Regions from separate parts of the Yersinia canariae genome, predicted to be linked through region 2. Evidence: predicted binding sites of a transcription regulator. Region 2 holds the regulator's gene; each other region holds the start of a gene.

Region 1 (4,481 bases), 1.4 Mb from region 2:
TGGCCGGCGCTGACAATCGCGCAATATTTACCTTGCTCGGCGAGGCGAATACCGCACGCCAGCCCAGCTAGCCCACCACCGATGATAATCACATCAAATTTCATCTGGTTTCTCCTGAACATTGGCAGCACTCGGGCTATCATCCAGACCACAAAGCCCTTGATAAACCCAATGAGTAAACTCGCTTTCCCGCAAGGCGTCGCCCCACGCTATCGGGCGTACGCCTTTCCAGCGCTCATTCAAAAACTGCCTAAGCTGTTCACGAGATTGCTGCGGTGTGGTCACCTTAAAGCGGCTGAGTAAACCCGCGGCACGGCAAGCGCAAAGCTCGCCCTGACAAGTCCCCATGCCAACCCGGGTGCGACGGCGTAAATCCAGTAGGTTATTAACTGAAAGAGATTCAATGGCATAGCGCACTTCACCGGCAGTCACGGCCTCACACTCGCACACCAAGCTGTTATCCAGACGGTTTCCAGCCAATAGCTGTGTCGCACGGTCGCCATGACGATAAACAGCGGAGCCGCGAATGCTGGCAGGTAAGGAAATGACTTTGCTGAGAGTCTGTTCTGCCGACTGTTGTGAGCCGGGCAGCGGCTCTTGTGCTGTGGTGCAGGCCGCTGTCACACCCAGCTTTTCACACACTTTATCTGTGGCCCATTCCGCCATCAGCCGATAGGTCATCAACTTGCCGCCAGTGATGGTGATAAAGCCTTCCAACCCATCGCGGCTGGCATGATCGAGCAATACAATACCGCGACTAACATTACGCCCTGAAGGATCATCATCACTGGCAACCAGCGGCCTAACCCCAGCATAAGCACGTAAAATGCGCGTTTGTGCCAGTTGTGGCGACAGTTTGGAGCCTTCGCGAATTAAGGTATCCACCTCTTGTGCCGTGACAACCATATTGTCTATTTGGTCGTATTCAATATGGGTGGAAGTGGTACCAATCAGTGAAATGGTATCGCCCGGCACCAGAATGTCGGCGTCTGCGGGTTTACGGCAGCGATTGATCACCATGTTGTTGATCCGATGCCCCAGGATCAACAGCGCGCCTTTGGCGGGAAACATGCGAATACGAAGATCGGCGTATTCTGCAATATGCTGGCCCCAGATCCCCGCCGCATTCACGACAATTTGCGCATGAATATCATATTGCCGCTGATTTTTGTGATCAAAAACGCGCACGCCACTCACTCGATCACCGTGACGCAATAAGCCGATAACTTCATGATAAGTCAGCACATTGGCACCGTGCTCACGTGCATCCAACATATTGGCGGCGGTTAAGCGGAAGGGATCAACTGTACCGTCCGGTACGCGCACGGCAGCAATCAGCGCGGGGTTAGCGGCGGGCTCAAGCCGTAATGCTTGTTTAGGATCAATGGCTTCGGTGTCGATCCCCGCCTCCTGGCAGCGAGCAATAAATTGTTCCTGATAGTCCAGAGAGTCTTCCGGCAAGGTGATAAACAAGCCATCGGTTTGCTCAATACAATGGCGGGCAATGCGTTTCAGAATCCGGTTTTCTTCAATACATTCACGCGCGGACTCACCGTCGGTTACAGCATAACGTGCGCCACTGTGTAATAAGCCATGATTGCGGCCCGTCGCACCGGTAGCAATGTCATGCCTCTCCAAAAGCGTGCAAGCCAAACCGCGTCTGGCGCAGTCTCGGGCAATCCCGGCACCGGTCGCGCCACCACCAATAATGATGACATCCGTTTCTGTGTAAGGAGAACTGTTCGTCATGAAAGACCCCACATTATCAGACAGCCGCTCGGCGGCTAATTATGAGTCTATTGAGCCACAATCTTTATGGTTATTGTTTGATAAGGAACAAAAACGAACGAAAAACGAAAGTGAAGTGGTGTTTAAAAACCATGATTGTGATCAAAGTCACAGGTAATTTGTCATTACCAGTTTCAAAATGTTAACCAATCGCTCAAAATTGCCGCCACTTTCATATAACTGTAACAAATGCGCCATCACTCACAGATAAGTTCTACAAATTTATCTAGCATGGCGTTCGTTATGGAACATAAACGATAATAGTTTTGCCGTTTAACCACCGGGTAGATACCAGGCTATACCGGAGTCAAAAAAACAAAAAGCCATCGGAGGCACTCATGTTGAGTATTTTTAAGCCCGCGCCACATGTGGCACGGCTTCCCGCAGACCAGGTCGACCCCACTTACCGCCGCTTACGCTGGCAAATCTTCATGGGCATCTTCTTCGGTTACGCTGCCTACTATTTGGTACGTAAAAACTTTACTTTGGCCATGCCGTATTTGATCGAACAAGGATTCTCACGCGGGGATCTGGGCTTCGCACTATCCGGTATTTCTATTGCTTATGGTTTCTCCAAATTCATCATGGGTTCGGTTTCTGACCGGTCTAACCCACGAGTGTTCCTCTCTGCCGGTTTGATTCTCTCCGCTGCCGTGATGCTGTTTATGGGCTTCGTGCCTTGGGCAACGTCCAGTATCGCCGTGATGTTTGTGCTGTTGTTCTTATGCGGCTGGTTCCAGGGCATGGGGTGGCCGCCATGTGGCCGTACTATGGTGCACTGGTGGTCGAAGAAAGAACGTGGTGGGATTGTTTCTATCTGGAACTGCGCCCATAACGTCGGCGGGGGTTTACCGCCATTGCTGTTCCTGCTGGGGATGGCGTGGTTTAACGACTGGAAAGCTGCGTTATATATGCCCGCGTTCGGTGCTATTTTGGTGGCATTGATTGTCTTTGGTTTGATGCGCGACACCCCGCAATCTGTGGGTTTACCGCCAATTGAAGAATACAAAAACGACTATCCAGATGACTATACAGTCGCCGCGGAAGAAGAGCTGACGGCGAAACAAATCTTCATGCAATATGTGTTACCAAACAAGCTGTTATGGTATATCGCAATTGCTAACGTCTTTGTTTATTTGCTGCGTTACGGCATCCTCGACTGGTCACCGACCTATCTGAAAGAAGTGAAACACTTCGCGCTGGATAAATCCTCATGGGCTTATTTCCTGTATGAATACGCTGGTATTCCAGGGACATTGCTGTGTGGTTGGATGTCCGACAAAGTGTTTAAAGGTAACCGTGGCGCGACCGGGGTGTTCTTTATGACTCTGGTGACTATCGCGACCATTGTTTACTGGCTAAACCCGGTTGGTAACCCTGGCATTGATATGGCCTGTATGATCACAATCGGCTTCCTGATTTACGGCCCGGTGATGTTAATTGGCTTGCATGCCCTTGAATTAGCACCGAAAAAAGCAGCGGGTACCGCAGCAGGCTTCACGGGCTTGTTCGGCTATCTGGGCGGTTCGGTCGCAGCCAGTGCCATTGTCGGTTACACCGTTGACTACTTCGGTTGGGACGGCGGCTTTATGGTCATGATTGGCGGTAGCATCTTGGCCGTTCTGTTATTGATTGTCGTGATGTTCAGTGAGAAAAAACACCACGAAGAGATGGCAAGAAAGCAGGATTTATAAGCTAACGTCTAGCTTCAAGCACGAAGAGTAAAACAGGCTGTGCCGTTATCTATGGATTAATAGCGACACAGCCTTTTTCATACCCTGAAATTGATAAAAGGAGCAATATCAATGCAAACCCACCTAAAATCACTGGTAGCGAGCATGATTCTGGCATCATCAGTCGCCGGTATGGCATACGCGGCAGAGTCACCTTCCACAGATAAATCCGTACTCACCACACCTTCAGCCGATAAAGTGGTTATCGCGCACCGTGGTGCCAGTGGCTATTTACCTGAGCACTCACTGCCAGCCAAAGCTATGGCCTACGCGCAAGGTGCTGATTATCTTGAACAAGATTTGGTCATGACCAAAGATAATGAGTTAGTGGTTCTGCACGACCATTATCTGGACCGCGTGACTGATGTCGCCGAGCGCTTCCCCGATCGCGCCCGCAAAGATGGCCGCTATTACGCCATTGACTTCACTTTACCGGAAATCAAATCACTGAAATTTACCGAAGGCTTTGATATTGATAAAGATGGTAAGAAAGTGCAGAGCTATCCGGGCCGTTTCCCAATGGGTAAATCTGATTTCCGCGTGCACACCTTCCAGGAAGAGATTGAATTTGTTCAGGGGCTGAATCATTCGACCGGTAAAAACATCGGAATCTATCCTGAAATCAAAGCGCCATGGTTCCATAAGCAGGAAGGGAAAGACATTTCCACCAAGGTGTTAGAAGTATTAAAACAGTACGGTTACACCACTAAAGCCGACAAAGTGTATCTGCAATGCTTTGATGCCAATGAATTAAAACGCATCAAGAACGAGCTGGAACCGAAGATGGGTATGAACCTGAAACTGGTCCAACTGGTGGCTTATACCGACTGGAACGAAACCTACGAGCAGAAACCTGATGGTAAGTGGGTTAATTACAGCTATGACTGGATGTTCAAACCCGGCGCAATGAAGCAAGTCGCACAGTATGCTGACGGCATCGGCCCTGACTATCATATGCTG
Region 2 (4,481 bases):
TCCTGATGAACAAAAACGACCAATGCATCTACCGCAACAGGAACAGCAAGTGGCGGATAACCATAACGTTGAGTGAATGCGGTGATTTCAGCCGCTTTCATTGGCCGACTCATCGGCCCGAGTTGAGCCGCTCCTGCCGCCAATGCCGCCGGAGCGGTAGAGGAACCTGCTGCCTGTATTTGCAAATTAACGCCGGGGTAGTGTTGATTGAAATCATCAGCCCATAAAGACATCAAATTAGCTAAGGTGTCGGAGCCGACACTGGAAAGATTACCAGACAGAGTATGAGGCTTTAGCGCCTGAACCTCAGCGACAGGCGAAACAGCTACTGGTTGCGCTATAGCGCCGTAGCCCCACCCTAGCAGGGCATACAACAGCGCCAGTTTTCCCCATCTCATCAACTTGGTGTCCATGCAGTCTTAGGATTTGACTGCATTCTCGGTTAAAACCGTCGGAACAATCAACCGATTCGGTAGGGTAAAAATAAATCTCGTCCCCAAACCGATTTCACTCATGACATCCAAACGCGCATCGTGATGGCTCAATGCATGTTTCACAATTGCCAACCCCAACCCACTGCCACCCGTTTGCCTTGAACGGGCCTTATCCACCCGATAGAAGCGCTCTGTAAGGCGCGGCACATGCTCAGGGCCAATCCCCGGCCCATTGTCACTAACCTGAAATTGTGCGCCTTGTGCAGTGCGCTGCCAGCACACCTCAATCTTGGTGCCATCTGGAGTGTGATTAACCGCGTTATAAACCAGATTAGAAACAGCACTGCGCAGTTGATCTTCATTGCCAAAGACTTTCAACTGCTCGTTAATTCGGAAAGTAATCTCATGACGCCCATTGCTCAGCGCTTGTACCTCATGCTGTAACATTTTCAGCATCCGCGGAATGTCGACCTGCTCATTCATGTCCACATTAGGCGCTGCTTCAATTCGCGACAGCGTCAATAATTGTTTAACCAGCCCATCCATTCGCTTGGTCTGTTCCTGCATCGTCCCTAGTGCTTTATCCCGTAATGGCCCAACTAATTCCTGGTCGTGCATCATTTCCAGATACCCCTGCAAGACTGTCAGAGGAGTGCGCAGCTCATGACTAACGTTGGCAAAGAAATTACGCCGAGCCCCTTCTAGCTGGCGCATTTGGGTCACATCACGAGCCACCATTAGCAATTGGCCTTCAGAATAAGGCATCACGCGGAACTCAACGTAATAACCATTATTGAGTTGCAGGGTCAATGGACGAGAAAACTCTTGCTGTTGCAGATACTGACTGAATTCAGGATAACGCAGTAAGTTAAGAATATGCTGGCCATTATCTTCCGGCCAACGGAACCCCAGCAATTGCTGAGCCAAACCATTACACCAGAAAATATTGCCATCAATTGTCGTCATAATGACTGCATCAGGTAATGATTCGGCACCGCTACGGAACCGTTTGATAAGTAGCGCTAATTCACGACGCCGACGACGATTTCGCAGTTGCATCTGGTATAAGCCGTAAAATAAAGGCTCCCAACTCCAGCGCCCAGAAGGCGGAGTCATGCTGCGGTCTAACCACAGCCAATGAGATAATTTAAGTTGGTTGTAGAAATTCCAGACCAGTGCTGCGATAACTGAAACCAATAATAACCAAGGAAGGTACCCGATAAAGGCACCTAACAATAATGCGGGCAAACAAAAAAGGGCCAGCTCTAAAGCCAGCGTTTTCCATGATAAACGTTCTAACACAACGAATTCTCCGGCACTGAAAACTCAGTAGCGCGTTGAGAAACGGTATCCGGTTCCCCGGACAGTTTGCACCATTCTGTCATGGCCATCAATTTCAAGCGCCTTACGTAGCCGACGAATATGCACGTCAACAGTGCGATCTTCTACATAAACGTTAGTGCCCCAGACATAATTAAGCAACTGTTCACGGCTGTAAACTCGCTCAGGATGGGTCATAAAGAAGTGCAATAACTTAAATTCGGTCGGCCCCATATCCAGCGCTTGCTCATTGGCCATAACCCGATGTGAGGACGGGTCCAAACTCAATCCTTGCATTTCAATGACTTCTTCAACCGCCATTGGCGATATCCGGCGCATGACGGCTTTGATGCGCGCCACCAATTCTTTGGGTGAAAAAGGCTTGGTAATATAGTCATCCGCCCCGACTTCCAAACCGCGCACTCTGTCTTCTTCCTCGCCACGGGCGGTCAACATCATCACTGGGATATCGCGGGTCAGCGCTTCACGTTTCATGTGCTTAATAAACTGAATACCTGAGCCCCCAGGTAACATCCAGTCCAATAACACTAAATCGGGGAAAGGCTCCGACAAACGCGTGACTGCACTGTCATAATCCTCGGCTTCTAACGGTTGGTAGCCATTCTGTTCCAACACAAAGCACACCATCTCACGGATTGGTGCTTCATCTTCAACTACCAGTATGCGTCTTGCCATCATCAACCCTGCCAGTAAGTTAGTGGTCACTATTTGATTTCGGATGCCATTATGCGTCACTTTTGTGACATTTTTATGAAAAACATCGCGCTCTTGTAAGCAATAAGCATAGTGATAAATTTCATGATAATTGCAAAATGCAGTGCTCAAGTTTGCGAGGCGTCTCGGAGATTTCCCTCACACCCTGCTTTTAGCCGCGACATCCGGCGGGCAGCGTTTATAATCAGCGCCATTATCTTTGAAAGACAACCTGCCATAGCGGGAGATTTATGCGCATTATTCACACCTCTGACTGGCATTTAGGCCAGCATTTCTTTACCAAAAGTCGTGCGCCTGAACATCAGGCTTTTTTACACTGGCTTATTGAACAGATTGAAGAAAATCAGGTTGATGCGCTGATTGTTGCAGGGGATATTTTTGATACTGGCTCCCCACCCAGCTATGCCCGTGAGCTGTATAACCGTTTTGTGGTCGAACTCCAGGCAACAAATTGCCAGTTGATTGTTTTGGGGGGAAATCATGATTCAGTATCAACGCTGAATGAATCTCGGGGTTTGCTTTCTTATTTGAATACCACAGTCATTTCCTGCGCCAATAACAATCTGGATCAACAAGTTATTATACTGAAAGACCATCAGGGCCAGCCAGCGGCCTTGCTTTGTGCTATTCCTTTTTTGCGACCGCGCGACTTAGTTACCAGTCAGGCCGGTGAGTCCGGTGAGCAAAAACAACTGGCATTACAAGAAGCAATTGCCGCTCACTATCAGGCGCTCTATCAGCGAGCGCTAGAGCGGCGCACGGAACTGGGGCTGCCCTTGCCTATTATCGCCACTGGGCATTTGACCACAGTCGGGGTCACCACCACAGATTCGGTACGTGATATTTATATCGGCACACTGGATGCTTTCCCGGCACAAGCTTTCCCCCCAGCAGATTATATTGCTCTGGGTCATATCCATCGCGCTCAGCAAGTTGCGAAAACCGAGCATATCCGTTATAGCGGCTCACCAATCGCTTTAAGTTTTGATGAATTGAGCAGCGAGAAAAGTGTTTATCTGGTTGAATTTGCTCAGCAAGCTTTAACATCAGTGACCCCACTCTTCATCCCACAATTTCAACCAATGAAGTTAATCAAAGGCGATTTGGCGCAAATAGAGCAACAGTTAGCCGAATTTGCTAACCATCAGGGCTTACCGGTATGGCTAGATATAGAAGTCGCAACGCAAGACTATCTCACTGATATTCAAAGACGAATCCAGGCATTGGCCGCGGAACTTCCGGTGGAAGTGGTGCTATTGCGGCGCAGTAAAGAACAGCGCAATAACAGCATTGAACGCCAGGAAAAAGAAACACTCAATGAGCTGAGTGTTACAGATGTATTTGAGCGCAGACTGGCGCAGGAAGCGGATTTAGCCGAGCCACGCCAAGAGCGCATGCGCCAAATGTTCAATCAAGTGGTGGTGGACATCACACTAGGTAAAGATGCTGCAGAGGAGCAACCTGCATGAGAATTTTAAGTCTACGCTTGAAAAATATTAATTCTCTACAGGGTGAATGGAAGATAGATTTCACCGCAGAACCCTTTGCCAGCAACGGGTTATTCGCTATCACCGGCCCTACAGGGGCGGGCAAAACTACCCTGCTTGATGCCATCTGTCTCGCGCTATACCACCAAACTCCGCGTTTGAATGTCACCCCGAGCCAAAACGAACTGATGACCCGCCATACTGCGGAGTCGCTCGCTGAAGTTGAATTCGAGGTAAAAGGCACGAGTTACCGCGCGTTCTGGAGCCAGCGTCGTGCTAAAAATAGCCCTGAAGGGAATCTACAAGCCCCTAAAGTTGAGCTAGCGCTGTGTGAAGATGGCAAAATCCTGGCTGATAAAGTGCGTGATAAGCTTGATATGATTGCTGCAATCACCGGACTGGATTTTGGCCGTTTCACCAAATCGATGATGCTATCCCAGGGGCAATTCGCAGCTTTCCTCAATGCCGATGCTAATGACCGCGCGGAATTATTAGAAGAATTAAC
Region 3 (4,481 bases), 1.0 Mb from region 2:
CATCAGGGAAATAAAAACCCCAAGCTTATATAAGCTTGGGGTAGATGACTGACTCGCCGCACTCATTTTTATACTGTGGATAAAATACATATCTGAGTGACAACCGCTGTTACCCCTCCTTGGCCGCCAATGCCTGCGCACAGGCCCAGGCTGAGCTCCAGGCCCATTGGAAGTTATAGCCCCCTAACCAGCCAGTAACATCAACAACCTCGCCAATGAAGTACAACCCAGGCACCTTATGGGCCTCCATTGTCTTAGAGGAGAGTTCTTGAGTATCTACGCCGCCAATAGTGACTTCAGCAGTACGGTAACCTTCCGTTCCATTCGGTTGCACACGCCATTCTTGCAGATTTGCTATCAAGGCGGCCTGATGCGCAGTATTTAACTGCTTCAAGGTGACATCCGGCAGTTGTTCCAACGTCTGGAGACATTCCACTAGCCGCTTAGGTAACCGCTGCGCCAAGGTGTTTTTCAATGTCTGATTGGGATGCGCTTGCCGCTCGGTATTGAGGAATGCGGCTAAATCTGTGTCAGGAAGTAAGTTAATGCTCACATACTCGCCAGGCTGCCAGTAGCTTGAAAGCTGCAAAATAGCTGGACCAGAAAGACCGCGGTGAGTAAATAAAATACTCTCACGGAAACTGACACCATTCTCGGCCGTCACTACCGCCGGAACTGAAACACCGGAGAGTGTTTGCAGGTGCTCTAACAAAGGTTTATGCAGGGTGAAAGGGACCAATGCTGCGCGGGTCGGCAATACTTTTAGACCAAACTGTTCTGCCAGCTTATAACCAAATGGAGACGCACCAAGCCCCGGCATAGATAGGCCGCCAGAAGCTACAACCAGTGAGTGAGCGCTTACTTTTTCATCATTAATCTGCAATAAAAAACCAGTCTCACTTTTTTCAACCGACTGAACCTCGCTACGCAGCCGAATGGTCACTTGCCCCAATTCGCACTCTTTCAGCAAAAGCGCCACCACTTGTTGGGCGGAATCATCGCAAAACAATTGCCCTAATGTTTTCTCATGCCAGGCGATGTTGTAGCGATTCATTAGATCAATGAAATCCCATTGCGTATAACGCGCCAAAGCAGATTTACAGAAATGAGGGTTTTGAGAGAGATAGGCAGCGGGTTCGACAAACATATTGGTGAAATTACAGCGGCCACCACCAGACATCAGTATCTTACGCCCTGCTTTTTTACCATTATCAATCAAGAGTACCCGACGCCCTGCTTGCCCGGCCTGAGCTGCACAAAATAGGCCCGCAGCACCTGCGCCTATCACTACCACATCAAACTGTTCCACACTGGGCCTCACTGAGTAAAATCATCATCACTGCAAAATTGTCCACTTTCTCGCCGTCTCGCATATTATTTGTTCATTCAACTGACAAATTCGCGGCGGGTGATTGTAAGTCGCCCACAGTCAGGATGCTATAGTAAGAAAATGTCTCAGACGGTAAAACTAAGTAACCCGCTGATATAACATGCATATATTGCTCGAAAAGACGAATTCGTCTGCGGTCATGTCAAAAAAAGGTCATATTTTCCTTTTCCCCACCCCCCATTGTCACTGATAATGCGCCGCGTTCATGTCCACAAACTGGCGTAACGCTTATGCTGCATCTTTTCGCTGGCCTGGATTTCCATACCGGCCTAATGTTAGTTCTTGCTTTGTTGTTTGTGCTGTTTTATGAAGCCATCAATGGTTTTCATGACACAGCCAATGCGGTTGCGACCGTAATTTATACCCGCGCCATGCGTTCACAGGTGGCTGTCGTGATGGCAGGGGTGTTTAACTTCCTCGGCGTGATGCTGGGCGGATTGAGCGTGGCTTATGCCATCGTTCACTTATTGCCTACTGATCTGCTGTTGAATGTCAGTTCGGCACATGGGTTGGCGATGGTCTTCTCTATGCTGCTGGCTGCGATCATCTGGAATTTGGGCACGTGGTATTTCGGTATCCCAGCCTCCAGTTCGCATACGCTGATTGGTGCAATCATCGGTATTGGTTTAACCAATGCATTAATGACCAGTACATCTGTTGTCGATGCGCTGAACGTTCCTAAGATGATTCAAATCTTCCTGTCATTAATCTTATCCCCAATTGTGGGTCTGGTTATTGCCGGTTTGATGGTGTTCCTGCTACGTCGTTACTGGAACGGGACCAAAAAGCAGCAACGTATTCATCTGACACCCGCTGAACGTGAAAAGAAAGACGGTAAACGTAAACCGCCATTCTGGACCCGTACTGCACTGATTATATCGGCTATTGGCGTGAGTTTTTCTCATGGTGCTAACGATGGTCAGAAAGGGATTGGCTTGATCATGCTGGTATTAATCGGCGTGGCTCCGGCTGGGTTTGTCGTGAATATGAATGCAACAGGCTATGATATTGCCCGCACCCGCGATGCAGTGACTCATCTGCAACAATATTATCAGCAGCATGTTGAAGTCTTACCTCATGCTGTCGCGCTCAAGCCACTGGTGCCGACACCAGATACATTGCCGAATACACCAACCCAGTTCCACTGTGATAGCTCACGCGCCATGATAGCGATTGATCATGCTCAAACGCTGTTAGCAAATCTGCAAAGCTATGACGACCTGACGGTCGACCAACGTAGCCATATGCGTCGCTTGCTGATGTGTGTTGCAGAAACTGCTGGAACAGTTGCCAAACTGCCAGAAACCAGTGCTGAAGACCGCCGTTTCCTCAATAATCTGCGTACAGATTTGCTAGAAACTGTGGAATATGCACCAACCTGGATTATCGTTGCCGTCGCTCTAGCCCTGTCTTTGGGTACTATGATTGGCTGGAAACGAGTAGCAGTGACTATCGGTGAGAAAATCGGTAAGAAAGGCATGACCTATGCACAAGGGGTTTCTGCCCAAATGACGGCCGCAGTGTCTATTGGTATCGCCAGTTATACCGGTATGCCAGTATCGACAACTCAAGTGCTCTCTTCAGCTGTTGCCGGCACCATGTTGGTCGATGGCGGTGGTGTGCAGAGTAAGACGGTGAAGAACATTATGTTGGCGTGGGTCTTAACCTTGCCAATCTCAATTCTTCTTTCCGGCGGGTTGTACTGGATCGCGTTGAAATTTATCTAAATCCAGCGAATGTATTACTGTCACAGGGCGCGTTGAGTGTAACTGTGATGATATAGAACGGTGATAGCACCGGGCTATGCCCTAAATAAAAGGCGACCTTATTGGGTCGCCTTTTTACATGTTTTTATGCCAGAAGTTCATACTAATACCACAACATTAATCCCACCAAACTGACCACGACCAAGCCACATAATGCGCTGGTCAGAATAAATTGCCCACGTAGCCTCTCACAACGGCGAATAAACTCTGGATCATGATGATCAAGATAACGTTGAGCAAAGATATAACCGACTAATCTAATCTGCTTGCTCGGCTGACCGTGGGAGGTAAAAAATCCACCGCCATCAACATACTGATACAGCAACGGGTCGCAACCACGTAATACCACCAATAAAGCACGCAGTGATGAATAATAACGTGCCATATTAATCACACATACCACACACAGAGCCCAAAAAAGCGCGACGGTACTGATCATAATCATCCTCCCAGCGATATCACACGCATGAGGTCAGTTTCCTCTGAACCCTTGCGCCATCGCTCACTCTAGCCGATATAAACACCCCCAGGGCCTCAAAAGCCACCCCCTATCGTTCGCTTTCTGATTGTGGCTCGACGCGTTTTTCACTCGACACACACTCCGAACGTGTAGGACTCCCTTTATGAGTGTAGGAAATGAAATGAAAAATAGCCTGATAATCTCTAAATTAAGCCAAATTCGGCGTTTGTTAACTATCGATTTGTATTAACTGATAACGAACTTTACTCACAAGAAAATACTTTTCTCCCTTACTCATAGTGGCTAAATATTAATCTTTCTTAACTGAATGATATAAATCAGACGATCATTTTTTTGGGATTATATTTGCATCACAAATATGGAATTACGCCCTTCATGATGCTTGAATAGCGCTATACTTAGGATAATGATCTGCTTTAAATTCAATCAATGCGGCACGACATTAGGGCGATGCGCGGTAGAATTTGGTCAGTTTTTAGTGTAAAAGACAGACGCTGATTTTAGTGATCATCATCAAAACAGTGTGTTGTGATCCGTGAAACACTTCAGTTAGGGGTCATAATGGTACTATGTAGATATCGCGTCAGCACCCGTTCAACAGATTGAATGTTTGCTTACCCATTAATTAACATTATGGAAGGAGTTTACTTATGGCTTACAAACACATTCTAATTGCGGTTGACCTATCCCCGGAAAGTAAGGTGTTAGTGGAAAAAGCGGTCTCCATGGCCCGGCCGTACAATGCCAAAGTTTCCTTGATCCATGTTGATGTTAACTATTCCGATCTCTATACCGGACTGATCGACGTGAATCTGGGCGATATGCAAAAACGTATTTCTGAAGA

The links. Region 2 encodes PhoB, which activates phosphate uptake and scavenging genes when phosphate is short. Its sites were predicted from a motif close to CTGTCATAAAACTGNCNNAT; they were not measured.
Region 1: the regulator PhoB is predicted to act here: its motif matches at 1,958-1,977, upstream of glpT (glycerol-3-phosphate transporter).
Region 3: the regulator PhoB is predicted to act here: its motif matches at 1,530-1,549, upstream of pitA (inorganic phosphate transporter PitA).

The regions. Positions count from the first base shown of each region.
Region 1 is NZ_CP043727.1:233,177-237,657, reverse strand. It holds gene glpB (glycerol-3-phosphate dehydrogenase subunit GlpB) at 1-104, opposite strand, end outside; gene glpA (anaerobic glycerol-3-phosphate dehydrogenase subunit A) at 94-1,749, opposite strand; gene F0T03_RS21505 (hypothetical protein) at 1,748-1,906, shown strand; gene glpT (glycerol-3-phosphate transporter) at 2,127-3,482, shown strand; gene glpQ (glycerophosphodiester phosphodiesterase) at 3,594-4,481, shown strand, end outside.
Region 2 is NZ_CP043727.1:3,500,436-3,504,916, forward strand. It holds gene F0T03_RS16205 (PstS family phosphate ABC transporter substrate-binding protein) at 1-398, opposite strand, end outside; gene phoR (phosphate regulon sensor histidine kinase PhoR) at 420-1,736, opposite strand; gene phoB (phosphate response regulator transcription factor PhoB) at 1,761-2,450, opposite strand; gene sbcD (exonuclease subunit SbcD) at 2,720-3,958, shown strand; gene F0T03_RS16225 (AAA family ATPase) at 3,955-4,481, shown strand, end outside.
Region 3 is NZ_CP043727.1:4,514,418-4,518,898, forward strand. It holds gene F0T03_RS20695 (BaiN/RdsA family NAD(P)/FAD-dependent oxidoreductase) at 110-1,309, opposite strand; gene pitA (inorganic phosphate transporter PitA) at 1,621-3,117, shown strand; gene uspB (universal stress protein UspB) at 3,260-3,595, opposite strand; gene uspA (universal stress protein UspA) at 4,288-4,481, shown strand, end outside.